Regions from separate parts of the Deinococcus roseus genome, predicted to be linked through region 1. Evidence: riboswitches for the same ligand, from Rfam matches in the RefSeq annotation. Region 1 holds a riboswitch; each other region holds the start of a gene.
What was found. A riboswitch is a leader RNA that binds a small molecule or an ion and turns the genes downstream of it on or off. The one in region 1 is predicted to bind cyclic di-GMP.
Positions count from the first base shown of each region.

Region 2: it holds a riboswitch for cyclic di-GMP, as region 1 does, so the genes downstream of both, IEY52_RS21835 (HD domain-containing phosphohydrolase) here and IEY52_RS06540 (hypothetical protein) in region 1, are expected to answer to the same signal.
Region 3: it holds a riboswitch for cyclic di-GMP, as region 1 does, so the genes downstream of both, IEY52_RS21895 (S8 family peptidase) here and IEY52_RS06540 (hypothetical protein) in region 1, are expected to answer to the same signal.
Region 4: it holds a riboswitch for cyclic di-GMP, as region 1 does, so the genes downstream of both, IEY52_RS10815 (RCC1 domain-containing protein) here and IEY52_RS06540 (hypothetical protein) in region 1, are expected to answer to the same signal.

Region 1 is NZ_BMOD01000003.1:231,765-237,502, reverse strand. Features, by position in the region: gene IEY52_RS06540 (hypothetical protein) at 1-2,273, opposite strand, end outside; cyclic di-GMP riboswitch class II at 2,342-2,425, opposite strand; gene IEY52_RS06535 (transglutaminase TgpA family protein) at 2,474-4,399, opposite strand; gene IEY52_RS06530 (DUF58 domain-containing protein) at 4,396-5,289, opposite strand; gene IEY52_RS06525 (AAA family ATPase) at 5,286-5,738, opposite strand, start outside.
Region 2 is NZ_BMOD01000026.1:1,705-7,442, forward strand. Features, by position in the region: gene IEY52_RS21825 (ATP-binding protein) at 1-1,480, opposite strand, end outside; gene IEY52_RS21830 (copper homeostasis protein CutC) at 1,551-2,270, opposite strand; cyclic di-GMP riboswitch class II at 2,525-2,608, shown strand; gene IEY52_RS21835 (HD domain-containing phosphohydrolase) at 2,665-4,701, shown strand; gene IEY52_RS21840 (lactonase family protein) at 4,739-5,738, opposite strand, start outside.
Region 3 is NZ_BMOD01000026.1:15,402-21,139, reverse strand. Features, by position in the region: gene IEY52_RS21900 (EAL domain-containing protein) at 19-2,406, opposite strand; gene IEY52_RS21895 (S8 family peptidase) at 2,572-3,702, opposite strand; cyclic di-GMP riboswitch class II at 3,796-3,879, opposite strand; gene kynU (kynureninase) at 4,062-5,246, opposite strand; gene ruvX (Holliday junction resolvase RuvX) at 5,297-5,707, opposite strand.
Region 4 is NZ_BMOD01000006.1:198,998-204,735, reverse strand. Features, by position in the region: gene IEY52_RS10825 (S4 domain-containing protein) at 1-47, opposite strand, end outside; gene IEY52_RS10820 (DUF3197 domain-containing protein) at 243-632, shown strand; gene IEY52_RS10815 (RCC1 domain-containing protein) at 798-1,964, opposite strand; cyclic di-GMP riboswitch class II at 2,319-2,403, opposite strand; gene IEY52_RS10810 (GEVED domain-containing protein) at 2,717-5,738, opposite strand, start outside.

The DNA of each region.
Region 1 (5,738 bases):
AGTTTGCGGATGGACCTGCCCTCCCCCACCGTGATGGTGTACTCCCCAATGGGCAAATCTTTGAACTCAAAGTCTCCTGAGGGCATGTCCACCTCCTTGAAGAACGTATCCGGGCCAGCCAGCGTGATGCGAACCCTTCTGGGGGTGGGATCGATGGGCAGGGTGGTCTGTTCATACTCCAGTTTGCCTTCCAGTTCAAAAGTGGGGATGAGCTGCACATTCAGGCTGTCTCCTGGATGGGTTTGCAGGGTGTTGACGGGAAGCGCTGTCCGGGGAGGCAGGGTGTTGCGGTCAATGGTGATGGTGCAAGGCCCCTGAAAACCCTGAAGCTTCGCCTTGCCATTGGCATCTGTGCGGGCAATCATGCCACACCCCAGCAGGGCCACACCTGCCAGGGAAGGCTGAAAACCTGTGCCCTGCACTTCCAGACGCACTGTGCGGGCAGATGGGTCCACTGCCGGACTGCCATTCAGCCAGGAGGTCACCTGTTCAGGAACCGCCAGTTCAAACTGGTAGGCCAGACGGGCAATGTAATTGATGCCCTCACGGGTTTTGCTGGCAGACACCGTCCCCACCCAGCCGCTGACATCCCGGTAATTGATGCCTGCAAAGGGCAACACCATCCATTCCCCAGAAATCCAGCTGGTCCTCACCCCTCCATTCAGGGAAAGTTCACCAGCGTCCAGCAGCGTGGTGTATTTGCCAGACAGATTGAGGTTGCCTGATGTGTTGCTGCGCACCGCACCTTCCAGGTTGAGTTGCAAAGGCCCCTGGGTGTAACTGGCATTTCCAGCAAGCTCTGCTCCAGTCAGGGCAAAACCTTTCATCTGCACCAAGGCATTGAACTGCAAAGTGAAATCTTGCAAGGGAATGCGGTAACTGGCCTGCACCTCGCTTTGCTGGTCCGGGCGATACATCCAGCTCCAGTCCGATTCCCGGTTGCTGTAGGTCATCTGGAAATCCCGCCACTGGTTGCCCTGCAGGTTCCACTGGCTGCTGAAGCGGTCCTGGCTGTCTGGAAGGGTCAGGTTGCCTTTCAGGAAAACGTCCCAGCCTGCAGGGCCATAAGCCACCCGTGCGTTTGCGCCCTCTCCTGGCCCACTGTACCCCAGCGATGAAACCCACTGGGTGGGCTGCCAGGGCGTGAATTTGCTGTTCCAGCTCCACTCTGAATTCTGCAAGGACGCCGAAAATTCCGGGGATGTGAACGCCAGATCGCTGTGGGCAGCCACCGACCAGTAAAGCTGTTCTTCCCGACCAGCAGATTTTGCACCCAGACGCAAACTGGTGGTGCGGGTGCCCCATCCTGCACCCACCTGCAGGCCGCTCAGGGGTTCACCACTGATGTACAGGCCTTCACCTGCACTGCCTGCCACACCAGAAGCAGGACCCGCACCGTAATTGACTGTAGTCTTGCCCACACCCCCCAGCAAACTGGGGCTTTGCAGGGCGGTGCCCTTCAGGGCCACTGCTGCAGACAGCCGCACACTTTCGCTGAGGTTGGCCTCTGCACGCAACTGGGTGCCCACAGGCTGCCCGGATTCTGTGCCAGCAGACATCTGGATTTTCACCCGGTAAGGGGCGTCTGTGCCCTTGACCCCTTTCAGCAGGATTTTCTTGCGGAGGGTGCTGGTGGGGGTCAGCAAACCGATTTCCAGCGTCTGGTCGGTGGCCTGGGTGGGGATGGGCAAATTGATGGTCCGTGCCGCGCCCGGGGCCAGCTCAAAGTCGGGAACCGCCTGCAAAGCCAGACTCAATTCCACATGGATGTGCGCTGGAATCACCCCGGTGTTGTGAATGTGAATGGGCACCTGCACGGTGTATCCCGGCAGGGTGGTGACCCCCTCTGGCACCTGCACTTCCAGTCGGACCCGTGGGGGAAGCTGCAAGACCACCTCCACCTGCTCTTTGCCCTGTGGCCCTGTGACATCGAAAACCAGAACCAGTCGGGTCAGGTCGCTGTCTCCCGTGACCTGCACACTGATGGGCAAAATGGGATTCTGGCTGGCAGACAGTTTTTTAGGGTGGTTGATCCTGAACCCTGCAGGCGGGCCCTGCTGCAACTCGCCTTCAGATTTCCAGCCCTGTAAGACCACAGACAGGGTTTGTCCTTTGAGGGTGGTGGGCAAAGGCACCATCAACTGGGTGGCCTGCTGGTTTTGCAACAGCAGTGGAAGGTCCACCTGGACAGCCTGACCCTGACCCGACAAGCACACGACTGCTCCCATCAGGGCAGCCGTCAAAAGGGTTCGGAAAGGGGTCAGGTGGGTCATGGTGTGCGTCACATTCCTTTGCGGGCAAAGGCAGACCGAGCATGAAACCACGCAGCAGAAGTTGCCGAAGGGATCAAGGCCGGTCGCACCACTGGCTCCTCCTGTGCCAGGTGCCCGGATACAGCACAGGAATCAACGCCTCCTCTTCCCCCTCATCTTACTTTTGCATTCTGACCAAAACCTCACTGAAAGCGGGTCTCTCAGGGCTTCAGTCGGAACTGCTGCACCTGTCGCTGAAAAGCCCTGCGCTGTTCTGGTGAGGGGGCCGCCCCATACCGCAATTCCTGATACAGCTCGGCAATGGAGAGGATGGTGTCAGCCGCTTCCGGGTGGGCCGCTGCCATCTGCACGGCATAGGTTCCGACCGGTTCTGCAGGTTCAGGCGGCCTGCTCAAACGACGGACAAAACGCTCGAAGACCCGCTGCAAATCGTCTGCATGCTGCACGGAGGGTTTTCTTTTGTACACCAGGAAAAACACAGCAACAGCAACCAGCACAACCAGCACCAGTGCGGTGCCCAGGGTGCCCAGCAAATTCACCAGGGCCTGCTGCTGGGTCAGGTTGTATCCGATGATCCACTGGTCCCACAGGAACTGCAGGGAGTCCAGCCGCAGCTGCAACTGGGTCAACCAGGAATTTTCTCCTCTGGCCACTGCAGGCAAAAAATCAGCATTTTGCAGGCTGGAAGCCAGTCCCTGCGTCAGGCGGGTGGGTGCAACGGCCGCAGTGGGGTCCACCCGGATCCAGCCTTTGCCTTCCAGCCACACCTCCACCCAGGCATGGGCGTCTGTCTGGCGCACAATGTAATACCCTCCATTCTGGTTGGGGTGCCCGCCCAGATAGCCTCCCACCACCCGTGCTGGAACCCCGGCTGCACGCATCAGGAAGGCAAATGCACCTGCAAAATGCTCACAGAACCCCTGCCGTGTGCCAAACAACAAATCGTCCAGCATGTTGGGACCAGACAGCTCTGGAGGGGTCAGGGTGTATTTGAAACCTCCATTGCGGAAAAAATCCAGGGCTGCCTCCATGCGGGCTTCTGGGTCCAGTGCGGTCCAGCTGTGGGCCAGGGTGCGGGTTCTGGGGTTGCCCTCTGCTGGGAGTTGCAGCTCAGCCTGCAAGCGAACAGGATCTTCATCCCGACCCATCCAGGCTTCTGGCATGGATTGCAAATCAAACCGCTGGCGCAGCGTGATGGGCCGACGCGACACGGCCTGCAAATTGGTGGTGACCTGCACCCGGTTGGATCCGCCCACAAAAGCATCCAGGGCCAGCACCCAGTTTTTTCCATGCGGTTCCATGGTGGTGCGGTAACGGATGGTTCTCCCTCTGGGAATGGTGTTGGGGAACTGGTAGCTGCCTCCCCAGAGGCGTTGCTGTTTCCAGTCCTGACCATCAAAAAACTCAAACACCGGTCCGCGCCAGTACAGCTGTTCTGGGGCCGGAGGCGGATCCAGAAATTCCACCCGAAAGGCCACAGAACTGTCCCGCACCACATTACTGATGCTTCCCGGACTGATTTCATCTGCAAGGCCAGATTTCCCATTTTGCTGGGCAGGCACAGCCCACAGGGGTCCTTCGGAACGGGGGAACACCACAAACAACACCAACGCCAGCGGCAAGGCCCGCCACAGCAGCGGGGCCATGCGTTTCAGGTTTTGCTGCAACGTGAAGGCATGGGACCTCAGGTGGGCAGCCACCCCAAACAGCAGAACCCCGATGACCAGGGTGTAGCCTGTGATCAGCACGTCTTGCTGAAAAAAATAACAGGACAGCAAGGTGAAAAATCCCATCAACACCAGCAACAGGGCGTCCCGCACATTCTTGCTTTCGTTGAGCTTCATGCCCATCAGGACCAGCAGGATGGCCGTTCCCCCATCCCGACCCATCAGGGTGCCAAACTGTCCCCACACGCCAGCCACAGCAACCACCAGCACCAGCGCCATGCCCAGAGGAGGCATCAATTTCCAGCTCCGTTGCACCACCAGCCAGCGCCAGCCAATGAGGCCCAGTGCCACACCCATCAGCCAGGGAGGCAGAAACAGCAAGTAGGGGGCAAACACCAGGGCCAGGGCCACCATCAGGGTTTTCAGGGGCCCTGCGGTCAGGGGCAACGAAGAAATCATGGCGTTCCTCTGGCGGGTTCTGCCGGAAATTCAGCCAGATAGGTCAGGCAGTGCTGACTGTGGCGCTCACCTGCACCTGCAGCGTCCAGACCCGGCCCGGTCAGGCGATAGTGCAACCCCATGCGCTGGGCCTGCACCACCCAGGCTGCCAGCCGGGACAGTTTCTGTTCGGTGCTGAGCGAGGCAGGCAATTGCTGGAAGGAAAACAATGCCGAATGGTCCAGATGGGTTTCAAATTCCTTGGTGAGCAGGTTGCCATCGGGCAGTTCACCCCGCTTCCAGGCCACCCTTCGCAACGTGTCTCCTGGCTGATACAGCCGCAAACCCTGGTATTCATCCTGCCCGGCTTTGCGGGCCCGCATTCCCGTGGCTTCCCCGGTTGTCTGCCAGGATGGAGGATTTTCTTCCAGGGCAGGATACACCAGCACCACCCGCTCCTCACCCGCCCGTGACTCTTGCACCCCAAAAAGCCCCAGAGGGTCACTTCCCTGCAAGCGCACAGCAGGCGCAGGCATCCAGCCCCGCCGGGCCGCCTTCAGCAGCACCTGCAAACGGGCTTCACCCTGGGCAGGGACCATGAGGGGCTGGCCCACTTCGCCGACCTGCACCCAGAGGTTTTCCCGCACCAGTGGGAGGGCATTGCGCACCACAACTTCCAGCAGCACTTCCTGTCCCACAAAAACAGCCGCGCTGCCCTGAAACTCCAACTCCAGGCCCTTCAGTTGACTGCGCGCCTCGATCAGGCAGACCACCCACACTGCAAACATCACAAAGCACAGAAAATAACCGGTGTTGAGCTGGTAATTGATGCACCCCAGCAGGGTGATCCCCACAAAACCCAGATAAGCCCAGCCAAACCGGGTGGGACGGGGCAGCCAGCGGTCTTTCATGGGATGGGTGTGGCTCCCAGCAAGGCCAGCACCGACTCCCTATGGGGCGTTCCGGTGGACCTCAGCACCAGACGGTGGGTGGCCAGGGCAGGAAACACCGCCTGCACATCCTCAGGGCGCACACTGGAACGGCCAGAAAGCCAGGCCCAGGCCCTGGACACAGCCACCAGACCCAGGGCAGCACGGGGGCTCAGACCGGCCTGGAATTCATGGTGGGTGCGGGTGGCCTTGAGCAACGCCTGCACATAATCCACCAGTGCAGGGGCCACATGCACCTGACTGGCCCGGTTCTGGGCGTCTTGCAGGGTGTCTGCACGCAGCACCGCAGGCAGGGTGCGCACCAGGTCTCTGCGGTCGGTTCCCAGCAACAGTTCCCGTTCCGCACGGGGATCTGGGTACCCCAGGGTGATGGTCAGCAGGAAACGGTCCAGCTGGGATTCGGGCAACGG
Region 2 (5,738 bases), on a different contig from region 1:
CATTGCGGGCCTCTGCAGGGATGGTGACCAGGGTGGAATCCAGAATGCTGCGCAAACTGCGCTGGCGTTCAGGCCGGTCTGTGAGTGGCACATCCAGAAAGTCCAGGCTTTCTTTCAGATGGGAGAGGATGTCCCGGCATCCCATGAAACGGATCCAGGTGGCAGCAATTTCAATGGCCAGCGGGAAACCCGAGAGCAGTTTGCAGATTTCGGCAATCTCTTCCCTTTCCTGAATGGAAGGCAGGAACTGGGGCCGGATCCGCTGGGCAGCATAGAGGAAAAGCCTGGTGGAAGCGGCATCCCAGCCGATTTCGGGGAGCAGCAGACCGCTGAGTTCGTAAATCCATTCGCTGCGCAGCTTCAGGCGTTCGCGGGAGGTGAGCAGCAGACGCACCGGGGTGTGCTCCAGCAACCAGCCCACTTCGCGGTGGCTGGAGAGCAGTTCGGCTTCATCCAGCACCAGCAGGGGGCGGGTGTCGGTCAGGTGGTAGCGAATGGCTTCTGCCAGGTCCCCACGGCCCAGGGCGGGAATGCTCAGGCTGTCTGCCACAGCCGAAAAGAGGGTGCTGGTGGTGACCTGCACCCAGTGCACCTTCAGGCCCTGGTTTTGCAGGTGGTGGGCGGCTTCCAGGGCCAGTCGGGTTTTGCCAATGCCTCCGGTGCCGATGATGTTGAGCAGCCTGCAGTCCGGGCGGTTCAGCAAGGCCAGCACTTCTTTGAATTCGGTGTCGCGTCCCAAAAAAATGCCCAGTTTCTGGGGCAGGGGAGAGCGTTCCGGTTTTTGCAGGGAAGCATAAACCTGCTGGGCTTGCTGGCTGGGTTCTTCTCCCAGCTCGTGGTGCAACACCTGGACCAGTGCCTGATAGATTCTGTGGATGGCAGCGTCTTCCCCTTGCTGGCGGTGCAGCTCCATGCTGCGCAGGTAGGCATCTTCCTGGATGGGGTTGTGTTGCATGGCTTCCTGCAAGACCTCCAGGGCTTCTTTGATCTGCTGGTTCTGGGCCAGCTGGCTGGCATGTTCCAGCAGCACCTCGCTGTACTGGTGGTGCAGTTGTTCCTGCAGGGTGTATTGCCAGTCTTCAAAACTGCTGCTGTCCCTCAGGTAAAAACCATGCAGAAATCGCCCATGGTAGGCGGCTCTGGCTGCACTCCAGTCTTTGTTTTGCAGGGCCTGCTGAAAAGCCCAGACATCCACCTGAAAGGCATTTCTTTGCAGGGAAATCCACTGCCCATCCAGCTGCAGCACCTCTCCCAGGGTCTGGGAGAGCCGGGAAAGTTCCTGCCTGAGGCTGCCCCTGGCTTTTTCCTCGGGTTGTTCGGGCCACAGCAATTCGGCCAATTCCAGACGGCCCACCCGCTCTGGGCTGAGGGCCAGAATGACCAGAATGGCCAGGGCTTTGCGGGTGCCCAGACGCACGGGTTGCCCTTGCTGTTCCAGCAGGGTGTGACCCAGCAACCGGAGTTGGTAGATGGTGCTCACGCGTACAATTGTACCCTGTTTCATTCAACAGGTTCTGGCTGCACTGCTTGATTTCTGGGGGGTGCTGGGATCAGAAACGAAAGCGGGACGGTGAATTCTCTCCAGCCTGCTTGCTTTTGGCATGCCTGCGCAGGACATTCACTGCACCTTCCAGCTGCGAGAAATTGATTTTGCCATTGCGGTCTCTGGACCCGGCTCCAAACTGGATGCCCTGCACTCCACTGCGTTCCAGAAAGGGTTTCAGGTTGTCTGAAGTCAGGCCTGTGCTGTCTGCCACCACAGGAAGGCTGGGTTTGTCCAGCTGCACCAGCTGTTGAATCTGACTTTCTCCGGCCACTGCAGTTTCGGCCTGGCCCCGGGTGACCACCTGCCGCACCATGGGGTACAGGGCCAGTTGCAGGTAATTTTTGACCAGATCCTGGGTCTGGTCAAAGGCCTGGTTGATGTTGACGCTGAACCCATGGGTGATGGCATCTTCCAGCAAATCCCAGTCCATTACGGTGTTGTGCAGGGCCCCAAAGGTGATGTTGCGGATGCCGTGGTTCCAGTACAGCTCCAGAATTTTCAGGGTCCTGCGCCTGCGCCCTTCTTCATAAAAGTAATTGTCGATGTCCGGGCGAACCAGAATGGACATGGGAATCCGGGCAGCGTCTGTGCACAGGCCAATGGTTTTCAGGTCCGGGCTGATGCCCCCCTCTTTGAGGTTGCGCACCAGCAACAGTGAGGTGATGCCGGCATGCTGGGTCTCCCTCACCTCCATGGCATTTTCAACGACGACCTCGGCAATCATGCCTTCAGCATATCAGGTGTGGGCGGCAGACGATGGAATTTTGATGGGAGGGTTGTTGAGGGTTTTGCCATCAAACAGCTTTTCTGTTGCAAGAAGCAACAATAGCTGACCCCTGAAACAGCTCTGAAAGGTACGTAAGCAGAGTGTAAAAAATTCAGCAACTGCTCAGCAAGGCCGTCACAGACGCTTTGCAAAAAACAACAGTTGACACTTTTTCTGAAACTCAGCTAAGCTCGAAAGAGAAGTGGCATCAAGCCCACTCATGAGACCTGGAAGCACATTCCGTATGCGGGCACCTGGAATGTGTGGAGTCAATGGTGCGACCGGCATGAGGAGAAATTCTGTGATCCCCTCGGACAACATGCTGGCATGCCCCTGCAGGAAGGACGCTGCCATGACCGTTTCTTATCCCACACAACAGCAGGTGGCTTTTTCTGCAACAGAAGATTCAGGTCTGGAGATCAGCTGTTCAGGCGTGCATTTCATCCAGAGGTCTGAACCCAGCCAGAACATCCAGGAGCCAACCCTGTCTTCTGGGGCTTCAGAATTGTTGGAGGCGGCTTTCTGGTTGAATCCCCTCCCCATGTGGGTGTACGAACAGCACACCCTGCGGTTTCTGGAGGTCAACCAGGCAGCCCTGAACCAATACGGTTACACCCGTGAAGAATTCCTGCGCCTGACCCTGCTGGACATCCGCCCTGCAACAGAAAAACCTGTGCTGGTCCAGTATTTCAGGACCCTGCAGGCAGCAGAGACGGAGGAAGATCAGGTCTGGCTGCACCAGAAAAAGAACGGCCAGTGCATGGAGGTGCAGGTGCAGGGACAGGACCTGCACTTTCAGGGCAAGCAGGCCAGACTGGTGGTGGTCTCGGATGTCACCGAGAAAAACCGCATGCGGCAGGCCCTGCAGGAAAACCAGGCCCAGTTCCAGCTGATTGCAGAGAACACCGTCAACCTGATTTTGCGGTTTGACCAGAACTTTCATGCCACCTACGTTTCACCGTCCATCACGGCCATTCTGGGGTACAGCACCGAGGCGTTTCTCAGCATTCCAGATTATGGGTACATCCACCCGGAGGATCTGGAAAGGGTCAAGCAGTCGGTCCATGAAGCGGTGGAGGGTCACTTAGACCAGCACATTCTGGAATACCGCATTCAGCACAAAGAAGGCCACCATCTGTGGTGCGAAACCGCTTTCCGGCTGATCTGGGAAGGGGACAGCTTTCAGGGGTTCATCTCCTCCAGCCTGGACATCACAGAACGGGTGGTGGCCCGCCAGCAACTGCTGGCTTCGCTGGACACTTCCGCACAACTGGTGATGCTGGCCGAAGAACTGGAAGAGGCCAGCGACCCTGCCGATGTGATCCGTCTGGCCCTCAAGCACTGCACCCGGGTGATTCCTTTCGATTACGGCATGTTTGTGACGGTGCGGGACCACCAGTATCAGGTGGGATCCTGCCTGAACCTGCTCCCAGAGGAAGGAGAGCATTTGTTGCAGCAGTACCTCAGGGTTTCGGGACCCCGTTTGCTGCATGCGTTCCTCAGTGAAACCCCGGCGTTCTTTGGGGCTGGGGAAGCCATCTGTGAGCCTGCCGAAGCGTTGCCCCGCGCTGGTGCCCACCAACTGGCCGTGCTTCCTGTGACTGCCGATGGTCGGATTCAGGGGTTTCTGGCGCTGGGCACCCGCAAAGACCAGGTGCATTTCAGCGAAGATGCCCGGCGAATCCTGCGTGCCGTGCGGGACCGCATTTCCCACGCTTTTGAACGCAACACCTACATCGAGAAACTCTCTTCCAGCCGCGAAGAAACCCTGAAGGCCATCGGGATGGTGCTGGAATACCGCGATTACGAAACCAAGGGCCACACCGACAGGGTGGTTCAGCTTTCGGATTTGCTGGGCCGGGCCATGGGCCTCAGTGGAGATGCCCTTGATGCCCTCAGGTGGGGGGCCTACCTGCACGACACCGGAAAAATTGCCATTTCAGACCACATCCTGCTCAAGCCGGGTCGCCTGACTCCAGAGGAGTTTGAAGCGGTGAAAAAACACAGCGAAATTGGTTTTGAGATGCTGAAACACATCCCCAGTCTGCCAACCTCCACTTTAGAGGTGATCCTGCACCACCACGAAAAATGGGATGGAGGAGGGTATCCCAGAGGTTTGCGTGGGCATTCCATTCCGCTGGCTGCAAGGATTTTCACGGTGGTGGATGTGTATGATGCCCTGATCTCCAGACGGCCCTACAAGGAACCCTTCAGCCATGAAGCTGCCATGCAGGAAATCCAGCGCTGTGCAGGCAGCATGTTTGATCCGCAGGTGGTGCAGGTGTTCAGCGAAATGATGGAGCAGCACGCAGCACCAGAACAACCAGAAGCAGACCTTCAAGAAGCAGACCTTCAACAAAGCGAGCAGCTTCCCCGGGAAGCCTGCTGAAGCCAGCAAACACCGGAGAAGCTGCCAGAAACCCTGTTCAGGGCAAGAAGGCCAGACCCACCGGAGAGGGGCAGGGGAACAGGTCGCCTGCCTGCAGGATGCCAGTCTCTTCATTCCGTTTGAAGACCAGAATGCTGTTGCTGTTCTGGTTGGCAGCCAGCAAAAAGTGGGCATCTGGAGAGAGCACCAGGCCACGGGGAACCTCTCCCTGGGTGGACACGTTTTCCAGCAGGGTCAATTCTGCCGTGTCCGGGTGGACGCTGAACACAGCAATGCTGTCATGGCCCCGGTTGCCCACATAAATGAATTTTCCATCCGGGCTGACCAGCACCTCAGAGGGGGTGTTTTTCTGGTCCTGGGCCTCTGCAGGCAGGGTGGAGGCGATGTTCAGCAGCGTCATGGTGCCTGTGGCAGGTTCCACCATCAGACTGGCCACCTGGGAAGAAAGTTCCAGCGCAACGAAAGCACGGGTGCCCGAGGCATCAAACTGGATGTGTCTGGGACCGGAGCAGGATGGGAAAGCCACAATCTGGGTGCGGCTCAGGGGACCGTCAGGCCCTTGCAGGTCATAGACGTACACCTCGTCTGTGCCGAGGTTGGTGGCGGCCATGTACCTGCCGCCGGGATGGGGGCGGATGCAGTGGGCATGGGGGTCTTCGTGGGGTTCTCTGACCACATGGTGCTCGTGGCAGTCTACAGCCACATGGGGCAGCAAAGCACCATCTGCGTTGATGGGGTAGGCCAGCACAGAGGTTTTGCCAATGTAGTTGGCTGCAAATGCAAATTGACCCGACAGATCTGTGCTGACAAAAGCCGTGGCCCATTCCAGCGCAGACTGGGCGCTGCGGATGCGCAGACCCCAGTCGTGGATTTCATAACTGAAGATGGCTCCATGTTCGGTTTCACTGACGGCCAGCAGGGTTTTGCCGTCTGGACGCACTGCCACAAAGGTGGGATTGGGCAACTCTGCCACCAGTTTCGCCCCGGAAAGCTGTCCGCTCTCGGGGTCGAGTTCCATCTGGTAAATGCCTTTTCCA
Region 3 (5,738 bases), on a different contig from region 1:
CTGACTTTAAAACTGCCTTTAAAACTGCCCCGCCATCTCTGCTGCCCCCAGAGGTCTGGAGAACAGAAAACCCTGCAGTGCAGTGACCCCAAGTCGGGTCAGGAATTCCCACTGGTACTGGGTTTCCACACCCTTGGCGATCACTTCCAGCTCCAGGGCCTGCGCCATCTGGACCACGGAGGCCAGCAAGGCTTCGTCTTTGCTGCCCTTGCGCTCCGGGTTCAGGTTCTGAATCAGGGCACGGTGGAGCTTGACCCCATGAATGGGATGGTTTTTGAGGGCCGTAAAGCTGGTGAACCCTTCCCCAAAGTCATCGATGAACAGGCGCACCCCCAGGTCTTCCAGCACGGTCAGGCGGCTCTGGGAGCGTTCCAGCTGGCGGGCCAGCAGTTCTTCCTTGATTTCCAGTTGCAGGAGGGACGGCGAGAGGCCACTGGCTTCCAGGGCCTGCTGCACCACCACAGACAGTTCCGGGTGCGAGAACTGCCGGGAGGAGACATTCACACTGAGGGTGCGTCCAGGCCAATGGGCGGCTTCCTGGCAGGCTTTGTGCAGCACCCAGGTTCCGATGGGCACACTCAGGCCTGTGCTTTCCGCAATGGGCAGGAATTCCAGCGGGGAGACATTCCCGAACACCGGATGGTGCCACCTGAGCAGCGCTTCTGCGCCTCTGGGCTGGCCTTCTGCAGTGCAGTAAGGCTGGTACACCACGTCCATTTCTGCGTTTCTGAGGGCCTGGTGCAGGGCCGCTTCCAGGGTGATGGGGGCCATGCGGTCCGAGGATTGCATGCCGTGCAATTCAAACCCGCTGCCCTTGGCCTTGGCCTCGTACATGGCTTTGTCGGCTTTTTCAAAGAGGTCCTGGTAGGTCAGGGCGTCTTCTGGAAACTCCGCAAACCCAATGCTGGGTCCCACATGCAGGTGGTGCTGGTACAGGTGGAACATCGGCTCAAAGGCCTGCATGATGCGCCGGGCCACCGCCAGCACGGCTTCGGTGTCGGTGATGGAACGGATCAGGAAGACAAATTCGTCTCCCCCGGTGCGGGCCACGGTGTCTTCTGCCCGCAAGATGGGTTCCAGACGCCTCGCCACCTCGATCAGCAGTTCATCCCCGACATGGTGCCCCAGGGTGTCGTTGATGGTCTTGAATTTGTTGAGGTCCAGCACCCCCAGGGCCAGACGCGTTCCGGTGCGGGAGGCGTGTTCCAGGGCCACCCGGAAACGGTCGGCCAGCAGCAGGCGGTTGGGCAGTCCGGTCAGGGCATCGTAAAGCGCTTTGCGTTCCAGTTCCTTCAGGCGCTCTGAAGATTCCCGTTCCATCTTTTCCTTGGCGAGGCGTTCGGTTTCGTAACGGCTGCGCTGCTGGTCCAGTTCGGTTCTGGCCCGTTCCAGTTCATGCTGGGTGGCAAGCTGACGGGTGCGCTGCTCTGCTTCGGCTTTCAGGACCTGGGATTCCAGCTGGTGGGATTCCCGGGCCGTTTGCAGGGCCTGGGCAATGCGCCCTTCTTGCTCCTGCACCTGTGAGGACAGGGCCAGAATCCTGGCGAGGGCCCGCTTTCTGCTGCTGCCCCGTGCCAGTTCTTCGGCTTCAAAGAGCACATCGGCGGCCAGGGTGAGGTGCTGTTCCTGCAGGTGGGTTTCGGCTTCATTGATCAGCACCTCCACCAGGATGTCCAGGTCCTCGCTGGTGCGGGCCAGATTGATGGCATCATGAAAAGCCACCAGGGCCTCCTGCACGGCTCCACGCTGGCGGTACAGCACCCCCAGGTGCCTCAGGGCTTCGGCAGCAATGAAGCTCTTTCTGGCCGTGAGGTCCAGTGCGGCACACAGCAGCTGTTCGGCCTGATCAAGCCTGCCCCGCCTGAGCTGAAACTCTCCATAGTTGGTGCTGAGGATGGCCTCTCCCATGGGGTGTCCGATGCTGCGCACAATCTGCAGGGCCTTCTGGTAATTCTGCTCTGCACTGGTCAGGTCATTCAGGTCATCGTAAACCCGGGCCAGGTTGGTGGAGATGCTGGCCGAAAGCACATCTCCATTTCCTCCTGCAATGGTTTCTGCTTGCAACAGGTAATCCAGGGCTGTGTTGAAGTTTCCCAGGTCGGTGTACAGGGAGCCAATGTTGCAGAGCAGTCCAGCCTCTCCACGCAAATCTCCCAGCATGTGACGGATTTCGCGGGCCTCCTGCAAATGAAAAAGCGCAGAATGGCTGTCTCCGCGTTTGTGTTCCAGTTTGGCCATGCCATTGAGGGCATCTGCCAGGGTCTCCTGATCGCGGTACAGCCTGGCCCGCACAGCGGCCTGTTCAAACAGGGCTGCAGCCTTTTCGTCGTCCTCATCTGCAAAAAGCCGGGCTTCTTCCAGCAGGCGTTTGGGGGTTCTGACATTGGAGGGGTTGAGGTCAGGCATGGGCACCCTTTTGTGTTGGCTTTGTTCTATTTAACCACTTTTGGGGGAGGGCTTCCCTGTGCTGGGGGTGGATGCTGTGGTCTGACCTGCAAACGGAATGCTGAACGGAATGCTGAAATGGATTTCCCACGGGAAGACCTCTGCTCCCCGTGGGAAAGGTGGGTTTTACCTGAGGGCCTGCTTCAGGAAAGCTTCCATGTTCAGCAGGCGATTGGTGCTGGTGGATTCCATCAGGGTGGTGAGTTTCCAGCTGTTGGCTTTTTCGCCGAGGGCCAGGGCCAGGGCACCTGTGACCACCGGAGCACTGAAGCTGCTGCCCGTGGCAAGCACCACACGCCCTCCAGGATAGGCGCTGAACATGTTGACACCGGGGGCCAGGATTTCATTGCCCTGGTTGTTCCAGCTGACACTGCTGCCATCCTGGTTCACACTGCCCACGCTGAGGCCGGAGAGGTCCAGCAGCGGATCGCTGCCAAATTGCAGGGCTGGAGCCAGGGGTTTGCTGGCGCCATCGTTGCCTCCAGAGGCCACCATCAGTACTTTCTTGCTGGCAGCGTAGAGCATGGCGGTGTACACACTGGAGGTGAGCTGATCGGTGCCAACACTCAGGTTGATGACCTGCGCCCCGTTGTTGGTGGCATCATAGATGGCTTTGGCCACATCTCTGGAGCGGCCCGAGCCGTCTTCATTGATCACGCGGTACACCTGGATGTTGGCTCTGGGGGCAATTTGCCGGATCAGACCTGCCACTGCAGTGCCGTGGCCGTAGGCAACATCACTGTCAGAGCCTTCTTCACTGGCGTTGTTGTCCCAGTCCAGGTAATCCCAGGCAGATTTCACTCCACCTTGCAGCATGGGGTGGTTGAAGTCCACACCTGTGTCAATCAGGGCCACATTCACATTCAGACCCAGATTGGGGGCCAGCGCCTGGGCTTTGTCCAGTTTGATCATTTTGAAAGCATTGGAATTCTCAGGAGCAGGCTGGAAAACCCCTTCGATCCACCAGCCGATGCCTCCAATCCACCATTTGACGGCACTGATCCACCAGCCCAGACCCTGGTTCCACCAGACCACGCCCTGGTTCCACCAGGTCACTCCATTGGTTTGATAGGTGCTTTTGTCGGCCAGGGTGACATCAAACACGTCGGCAGCCCCGAGTTTGCTGATGTCAGGGCTCTGAATTTCAGTGTGGGTTTCAGGGGCAGCCACAGGAGCAGGGGTCTGACTGCAAGAGGCCAGGGTCAGCAGCAAGGTGGTGAAAAGGGTCAGGCGTTTCAGAACAGAAGTGTGTGACATGGTCACGTCCCTCCTAGGCTCCCGAGATTCGAGAGAGGGCATCCGCAAAGCAGATGCATGCAAGCCACGGTGATGTTTTCAAACATCACTGCGGCGGCCAATAGCCGGTCGCACCACTGACTCCACCCTTCCCAGGTGCCCGCATACAGGAAAGGTTTCAACGTCTCTATCAGGCAGAGGGTTTGGCTCTGTGCTGATCTGCCCTAAGTATGACAAAAAAAGCCCTTTAACGTCAATCCACACGTCAAAAACGCTTTTTCCCGAATACCAAAAATGCCCTCCAATACGGGAAATTCCTGACCCTTTAGATTTTCTGTACAGCTTGCTCAAACATGCTCAGTTTGGCTTCAGAAAATCGCTCACACCACCCGGGTTTCCTGCTGCCTGAACTGCTGGTAAGAGCCACTGTCCAGCAGTTCCCTCAGCACCAGTACGGTCTTTTCCAGCTCCTCCTCGGTGTTGTAAAAAGCCACCGGAGCCATGCGCAACAAATCCGGGGTCCTGAAATCCGGCACAATTCCCCTGCTTCTGAGCGCCAGACTGAGCAGCCTGGCATCAGGGTGCTGCACGCTGACATGCCCCCCCCGGTGCTCTGCTTTTCTGGGGGTCACCACTTTCAATTCGGGGGTGTGCTGGTCCAGCAGGGCCATGAAATGTTCGGTGAGCTCCAGCGAACGTGCCCGGATGTCCTGCATGCCCACTTTCTGGAACGCCTCAAGTGCCCCTTCCAGGCCAGCCAGCGCCAGAATGCTGGGGGTGCTGATCTGGTACGCCCCTGCTCCATGCTCCGGGGTAAAATGCTGGTGCATCTCGAAGGTGCTGGATTTCTGGTGTCCCCACCACCCCCGCAGTCCGGGCAGCTTTGCAAAGTGCTTCTGGTGCACAAAAAGACCGCCAGGAGCCCCCGGACCTGCATTCAGGTACTTGTAGCTGCACCACACCGCAAAATCCACACCCCAGTCGTGCAACTGGTGGGGCACAGATCCTGCAGAGTGCGCAGCATCCACCCCCAGCACAATGCCTTTCTCCCGGGCAAGGCTGGCGTACTGCCCGATGTCCAGCAACTGACCACTGGCGTACAGCACCGTGGGGAGCAGCACCAGCGCCACATCGTCCTGAAAAGCAGCTCTGATGTCTTCCTCTTCCAGGGTGTAGCCATCCCTGGAGGGAATCAGGCGCAGTTCTGCCCCTTCCCGCTCTGCCCAGGATTGCAAGGCGTAAAGGTCACTGGGAAAATCCAGGCTGGTGGCCATCAGATGCCTGCGCTGCCCTGTGGGTTTGTAAAAAGTGGCCAGCAAAGCATGCAAATTCATGGTGATGCTGCCCGTGGCAATCACCTCTTCTGGCAAAGCCCCCATCAGGTTCGCCAGGGTGGGACTGAGGGTTTCGGCCAGACCAAACCAGGATTCCCAGCCGTTCACCGCCTGCTGTTGCCACTCCTGCAAACGGCGCTCAATGGCCTTCAGGCTGGCATGGGAGGCGAGGCCCAGAGAATTGCCGTCCAGATAGATTCCGGTGGGGTAAATGAAGTCCTGTCTAAGCATGTGTCAGGTATTCTAACCTGCTGGATGCTCAGGGCTGCAAATGGTGGGTGTCAATCTTCCAGAAAGAGTTGCAGGATGCGCACAGCACTGGCCTCATCAAGTTCACCCTTGGCCCGGAAACGGCCTTTCAGGTCCTCGTCTGCGCTGATGGTGGTGAAGCGCTCGTCCTGGTAGTGCACCGTCACGCCAGCCTGACGCAGGGCGTGTCCCAGCGCGCGAACCCTCTGGGCCTGCTTGCTGGGCAGACCATCGGTGCGCAGGGGCAACCCCATCACCACTTCGGTGGCCTCCTCCTGCTGCATTTTGGCCTGAACGGCAGCCACATCGTTTTGCAGTTTCTGGCGGTGCAGGTAGCCCCGGCCAAAAGCCAGCCGTCCATAGCTGACCGCAAAACCAATGCGTTTTGGACTGGCATCCAAAGCCAGGTAGGTGGTGTCGGGGTTTGCAGGGGTGTCGGCCATAAGGGTTCCGGGGTTTTTGGGGCAAAAAAAA
Region 4 (5,738 bases), on a different contig from region 1:
ATCACCCGGCCTCCGGCAGCCTGAGCCATGAGTTTGGAGAGGTTCATATGCTATCAAAGTAGCACAAGTTCTGCTTTTCACACATCGTGTTTTCAGCCTATTGGACAGGAGAAATGGCCAGTGAAGCAGTCAGTTGTCAGCATTCAGCCGTCATCAAACACCCTGTCTGGCGTGAACCAGGGATTCCCGATCTGCATGCATCCTGCACTGCTCGCTTCAGACAAACCCGTTAAGATGAAACCATGCATACCCCGGAAATCGCAGGCAGAATTGGCTCACCCAAGGAAACGCTGGCCCTGTTGCTGGAGCGCAGCACCCTCAACATGCACACCATGTTCATTCTGATCACCGATTTTCAGGACCACCGCAAGCAGGCCCGCTACAGCGTGCTGGTGCACAACCCCGGTGAAAGCGTCCTGACCGTTCCCGCTTTTGGTCCTCATTTTGGCGCAGCAGGCAGCGAAGCCCTGCGTGCTGTGGTGCAAAAAGCCCTGGATGGTGGGGTCAGCAATTTCAAGGAAACCGTGATCAACCCTTACGATTTCCAGCGCATGACCAGCGACCCGGATGAGGAAGACCTCAAGGTGTTGCTGGCCAAAGCCAACCCCACCGACCATCACATTTACCTGTAAAAGTTTACAGTTCACAGTGGACCGTTCACAGCAGGAAACACCTTCCTGCTCAGAGCAGAAAAAAACCACAGGGCAAAAACCACAGGGCAAAAACCACAAAGCCAAACAACGACCAGAAGCCCGGAACAATTCCGGGCTTCTGGTCAGAGACAGGGGTCCGTGGAATTACATTTTGGTGACCTGCACTGCGGAGGTGCGGTTGATGGTGGTGCCATCTCCGATCTGTCCGCCGAAGTTGTTGCCGAAAGCCCAGACTTTGCCGGTGCTGCTCAGGGCAACGCTGTGGGCACGGCCTGCAGAAAGTGCGGTGATGCTGCTCAGGCCAGGAACCTGCGCGGCCACTTTCTGGTCGATGGTGTTGCCCAGTCCCAGCTGGCCGCTGTCGTTCTTGCCCCAGGCAAACACAGTGCCGTCTGTTTTGAGGGCCAGGCTGTGGGAAGGTCCGGCCACGATTTCTTTCACTCCGGTGAGGCCCTTGACCTGCACGGCTTTTTTGCTGCTGATGGTGCTGTTGTTGCCCAGTCTGCCGTTGTGGTTGTCGCCCCAGGCCCACACGGTGCCGTCTGATTTGAGCGCCAGGGAGTGGTAGTGGCCTGCAGAAACGCGGGTGATGCCGCTCAGGTCAGCAAGTTTCACGGCGGTCAGGGCCGTGGTGGTGGTGCCGTTGCCCAGCTGTCCGTCCATGTTCCAGCCCCACACCCACACGGTGCCATCACTCTTGAGGGCCAGGGAGTGCCCCAGACCTGCGGAGATCTGCACGATGTTGCTGAGGCCTGCAACCTGCACGGGGTTGGTCTGGTCGGTGGTGTTGCCCTGACCCAGCTGGCCCACATTGTTGTGGCCCCAGGCCCACACGGTGCCATCACTCTTCAGGGCCAGGGAGTGCTCGACGCCTGCGCTGATGGCCACCACGTTGCTGATCTTGCTGATTTTTTGAGGAGCGCTCTGGTCGGTGAGGTTGCCCAGACCCAGCTGACCGTAGTCGTTGCGACCCCAGGCCCACACGGTGCCATCACTCTTCAGGGCCAGGGAGTTGTTCCAGCCAGCAGCCACTTCGATGATCCCACTGAGGGTGCTGGCGTTGCTGATCTGGCCGTAGCCGTTCCAGCCCCACACTTTGAGGGTGCCGCCCACCAGACCCAGGTTGTGCTGGTTGCCACTGGCGAGCAAACGGGGGGCCACTTTGCTGAGGGCCTGTGCATCCACTTCGGGGGTTTCCACAGGGATGGTTTCAGCGTCGGGAGCGAGGGGAGCATTCTGGGAGGGGACAGTCTGGGTGCCACAGGCCACCATCAGGAAGGTGAGCCCGGTCAGGATCAGGATGTTTTTCATGTTTTCGCGGTGTGAGGGATGTTGAACGGGTTTGATGCCGTTGGTGGGAAGTCCTCACCAGTGCTTTTGCACTGCCTTCCTTTCCCACGCTGGCTTCCTGAAGTTCCGGCACAGCACGGCCCTCACGGAGGATGTGTTCCTCTGTGGGTCTGTGGTGCGGAAGGGGTCAGGTCTTGAGCTGCAGCTTACAGGGCGAGCAACTCAGCCGGAGGTGGATTGGGACCGCGGTTCCTGGTGTTTTCTTTGCTGTGTAACATGCTGAAAGTCACTCCTTCCGAGTGGGGAAGAGTGACCGACAACGTAGACAATGGGTTGTTTCGGTCCAACCAGCAATGCTGGCCAGACCCTGGACCAATTGCCTCATGCCGGTCGCACCACTAGCTCTGCGTTTCCCAGGTGCCCGTGTACGGGAGAACGCTTCATCGCTTCATGAGCCAAATCTCTGATACACATTATGGCACTCTTGCTGGCGTTTGGGAAGGGGTTTTTATGCGTCCAGAGCTGGTTTTTGTTTTATTTTTTGGTTACAGAAGCTGAACACAAATGATGGCTGGGGGAAAGATGCCGAGGGCTCAGGGCAGAAATCTCAAACCAGACCTGTAGGGGCGCAGCGTGCTGCGCCCAATGGCAGAAACCTCAAATGACACCTGTAGGGGCGAGGCGTGCCTCGCCCAGTGCAAGCAGCCTCAAGCCCTCTCCCAGAAACCAAAAATCCCTCCTCTCCTGAGAAGGGATCTGAAATTATTTGAAACTCAGCGGATCTGCACGCGGTACAGGAAGTACCCGAAGTCTCCGGGGGCCATCTGGGTGATGTTGCAACTGGTGGGCAGGTTCAGGGGCAGATCAATCACGCTGGTCTGCCCGAGGTTGACGTTGACCACCGAGCCACTGGGGCAGTGCAGTTCCATCTCTCCGGTGGCTCCGTAGACGTTCTGCACCATGTCGGTGAAGTACGGAACATTGTCTCCCAGCACGATGTCGGTGATCACGGTGTCGCCAGAGTTGGTGAAGGTGATCTTGTATTCGATGACTTCTCCGACCTTGCCGCCGTTGCTGACGGTGTAGGAGGTCTCCCCTTGCGTGACGTTGCGCAGGCCCTTGGTGAGGCTGAGTTTGCCGCCGTTGGCAAGCGTTCGGGTGGTGGTGGTGTCCAGCAGGTAGAGGGGGTCTTTGACGCTGCTGTTGTTCTGCCAGGTCAGTTCGGCTTTGACTTTCACGCGGTCCACAGAGTTGGCGGCCAGGTTGGAGGGCACATTGACCTGCACGTGGAATTCGCAGGGTTTGAAGCTGCCGTCACTCAGTCTGGGCCAGCTGTAGCCCACATGGATGGGGCTGACCAGCAGGTTGCTGGCTTTTTCGGTGTCGCTGAAGGTGCCGTCGCAGTTGGTGTCTCCGAACACCCCGTAGAACAGGTTGCCTGCGGTGCTGAAGGCGAGGTTGCCCAGGGTTTCTGGGGTGTAGGCGTGGGTGTAATCGATGATGCCTGGGCTGCTGGTGGTTCCACTCTGGTCGGGCCTCCAGCTGGAGCTGTGCAGGATGCCAAAGTAATACGTTCCGTAGGTCTGTCCGCTGGCATTGCTGTAACTTCTGCTGGCGGCCAGTCCATCGTTCAGGGTGGTGGCCAGGGTGATGGGGGCCACATTGCCGGTGTTGTTGCCCGTGGCGGGCTGCGCAGCGTGGCCGATCACCACGGTCTGGCCTCCGAACTGGGCATGGGGCAGGTACATCTGGAAATCTCCAGTGGCACTGGTGGTGGCACTGACGGTGTTGACGCCTGCGGTGGCCCTGACGGTCACCCCAGATGCGCCTTTTTCAGAGAGGTCCTGAATGCCGTTGTTGGCCTTGCTTTCATCTGCCACGGATGCAGCTCCGAAGGCATCGTCGTAGAAGACCCGCCCGGTGACCCTGGAGCCGTGGTACAGCCCAAAGTTCTGTCCGGTCACGGCAGAGGCCACATCCAGTTGCCTGCTGCCATCTGCCGGGTTGATGTACAGCCATCCTGCAGGGGCCGTAATGCCAGGGGCAGGGTTACCCACAGTACCGCTGACACTGGAGACCGCCAGGGTGTAGGTGCCAGCGTTGACGTTGGAGAAAGTGAAAGCTCCAGTGCCTGCGCCCACTGTGGTGGTGGCAACCACGTTTCCGCTCTGGATCAGGTGAACGTAAACGGTGCTGCCCGCCGTCCAGTTTTCGGTGGGTTCAAAACTGCCGTTGGGCTGCACATCCTCGTACACGTTGCCTGAGACGCTGAATCCGGCAATGGACACCGTGACCAGACCGCTGAACTCCGAGGTGTTGCTGCTCAGGGTGGCGGTGGCGGTCAGCTGGTCTCCCAGATTGACTGTTGCAAGCAAACCGCTGACCGGAACCACGAACTGGAAGCGGCTGGTGCTGTCCTGGCCTTGCAGGATGCCGTTCACGCTGGAAGGACCATAAGAGCCAGTGGCACTGTCCGAATCCACAGCAAGGCAGGTGCTGGACACCGTGCTGCAGCCTTCCGTAAAGGTGCCCAGGTAGGTCTGTCCTTCCCCGAAACCGCTGGGGTCAGGGTTGGCCAGGAACAGTTCGATGGTGGCTCCGGGACGGGCATACCCCGTGATGGTGAGGTTGCCTCCTTGCAAAGTTGCTGTGGCAAAAACCGGGAAGTTCAGCAGGGTGTTGCCTCCGGTGTCTGCATCTCCTGAGTCATTGAGGGTCACATAAGGCGCAGTCCCGGATTTTTCAGTGTCGGTGCTGGTCATCAGGTCAATCCCGATTTTTCCGTTGCTGTAGATGCTGTTTTTGCTGATCACGTTTCCGGTGGAGGTGGGCTCCACCATCACCCCTGATCCTGTGTTGCTGCGGATGATGTTGTACTGGATGGTGTTCCCAGGCCCGTACACCCGGATGCCCGAGTCTTCCAGGGAAGCTCCGGTGCCCGCACCGTTGAATTCGATGGTGTTCTGGCTGATGGTGTTGCCGCCCATCCCGATGTGGGTGTCCACACCGACCCCGGCGTTGTAGGCCACCAGGTTGCCACGCACCGTCACATTTCCGCTGCTGCCGTTTTCGATGTCGATGCCGTCCAGGTTGGGGTTGCCAATGGCATTGCCCCGGATCTCATTGCCCAGGATCTGCCAGCCTGTGGAGCTGTTTTCCAGACCGATGCCTTTGCTGGCATTGCACCCGATCAGGTTGTTCTGGATGGTGCCGTTGTCTGCACCCAGGCTGCGGATGTTGTCGCCGGTTCCGGTGGCCCCTCCGGTGGGGCAGTTGAAGCTGCTGCGGGTGGCGGAGATGCCCACAAAGTTCTGCTCGATCACTGCGTTGGTGAAACCATCGTCCAGGTGGATGTTGGCATGGTTTGAGCTGTTGACTGCAGTGCCAAAGCCGTAGATGGACAGGCCCCGCAGGGTGATGGTGTTTGCAGAGACCTGCAAGCCCATGCCTGCTATGTTTCCGGTCAGGGATTTGATTTCGATTTCGGGTTTGTAAATCTTGTTCAATACAGTGTCGTCTGCGTTGCCCAAAATGGCATCCACTCCGGTGCCCACTGTGCCTCCGGTGCCCAGCTGTCCGGTGTTGGTGTCTCCGATGTTCACGGTCTGGGTGGTGCCGTCCAGGATGGTGTTCACGGCATTCGCTCCGGTGAATTGCACCGTGGTGGTCAGGGTGATGGTGGCGGCCCAGGAGGTCGGAGGAGAGGCGGGCTGGGGCACCATGAAGATGCTGGTTTCCTTGCCTGCGGGGAGGCTTTCATTGGTGTTGTCCAGTTTTTTGCGGTTGCCAGACTGG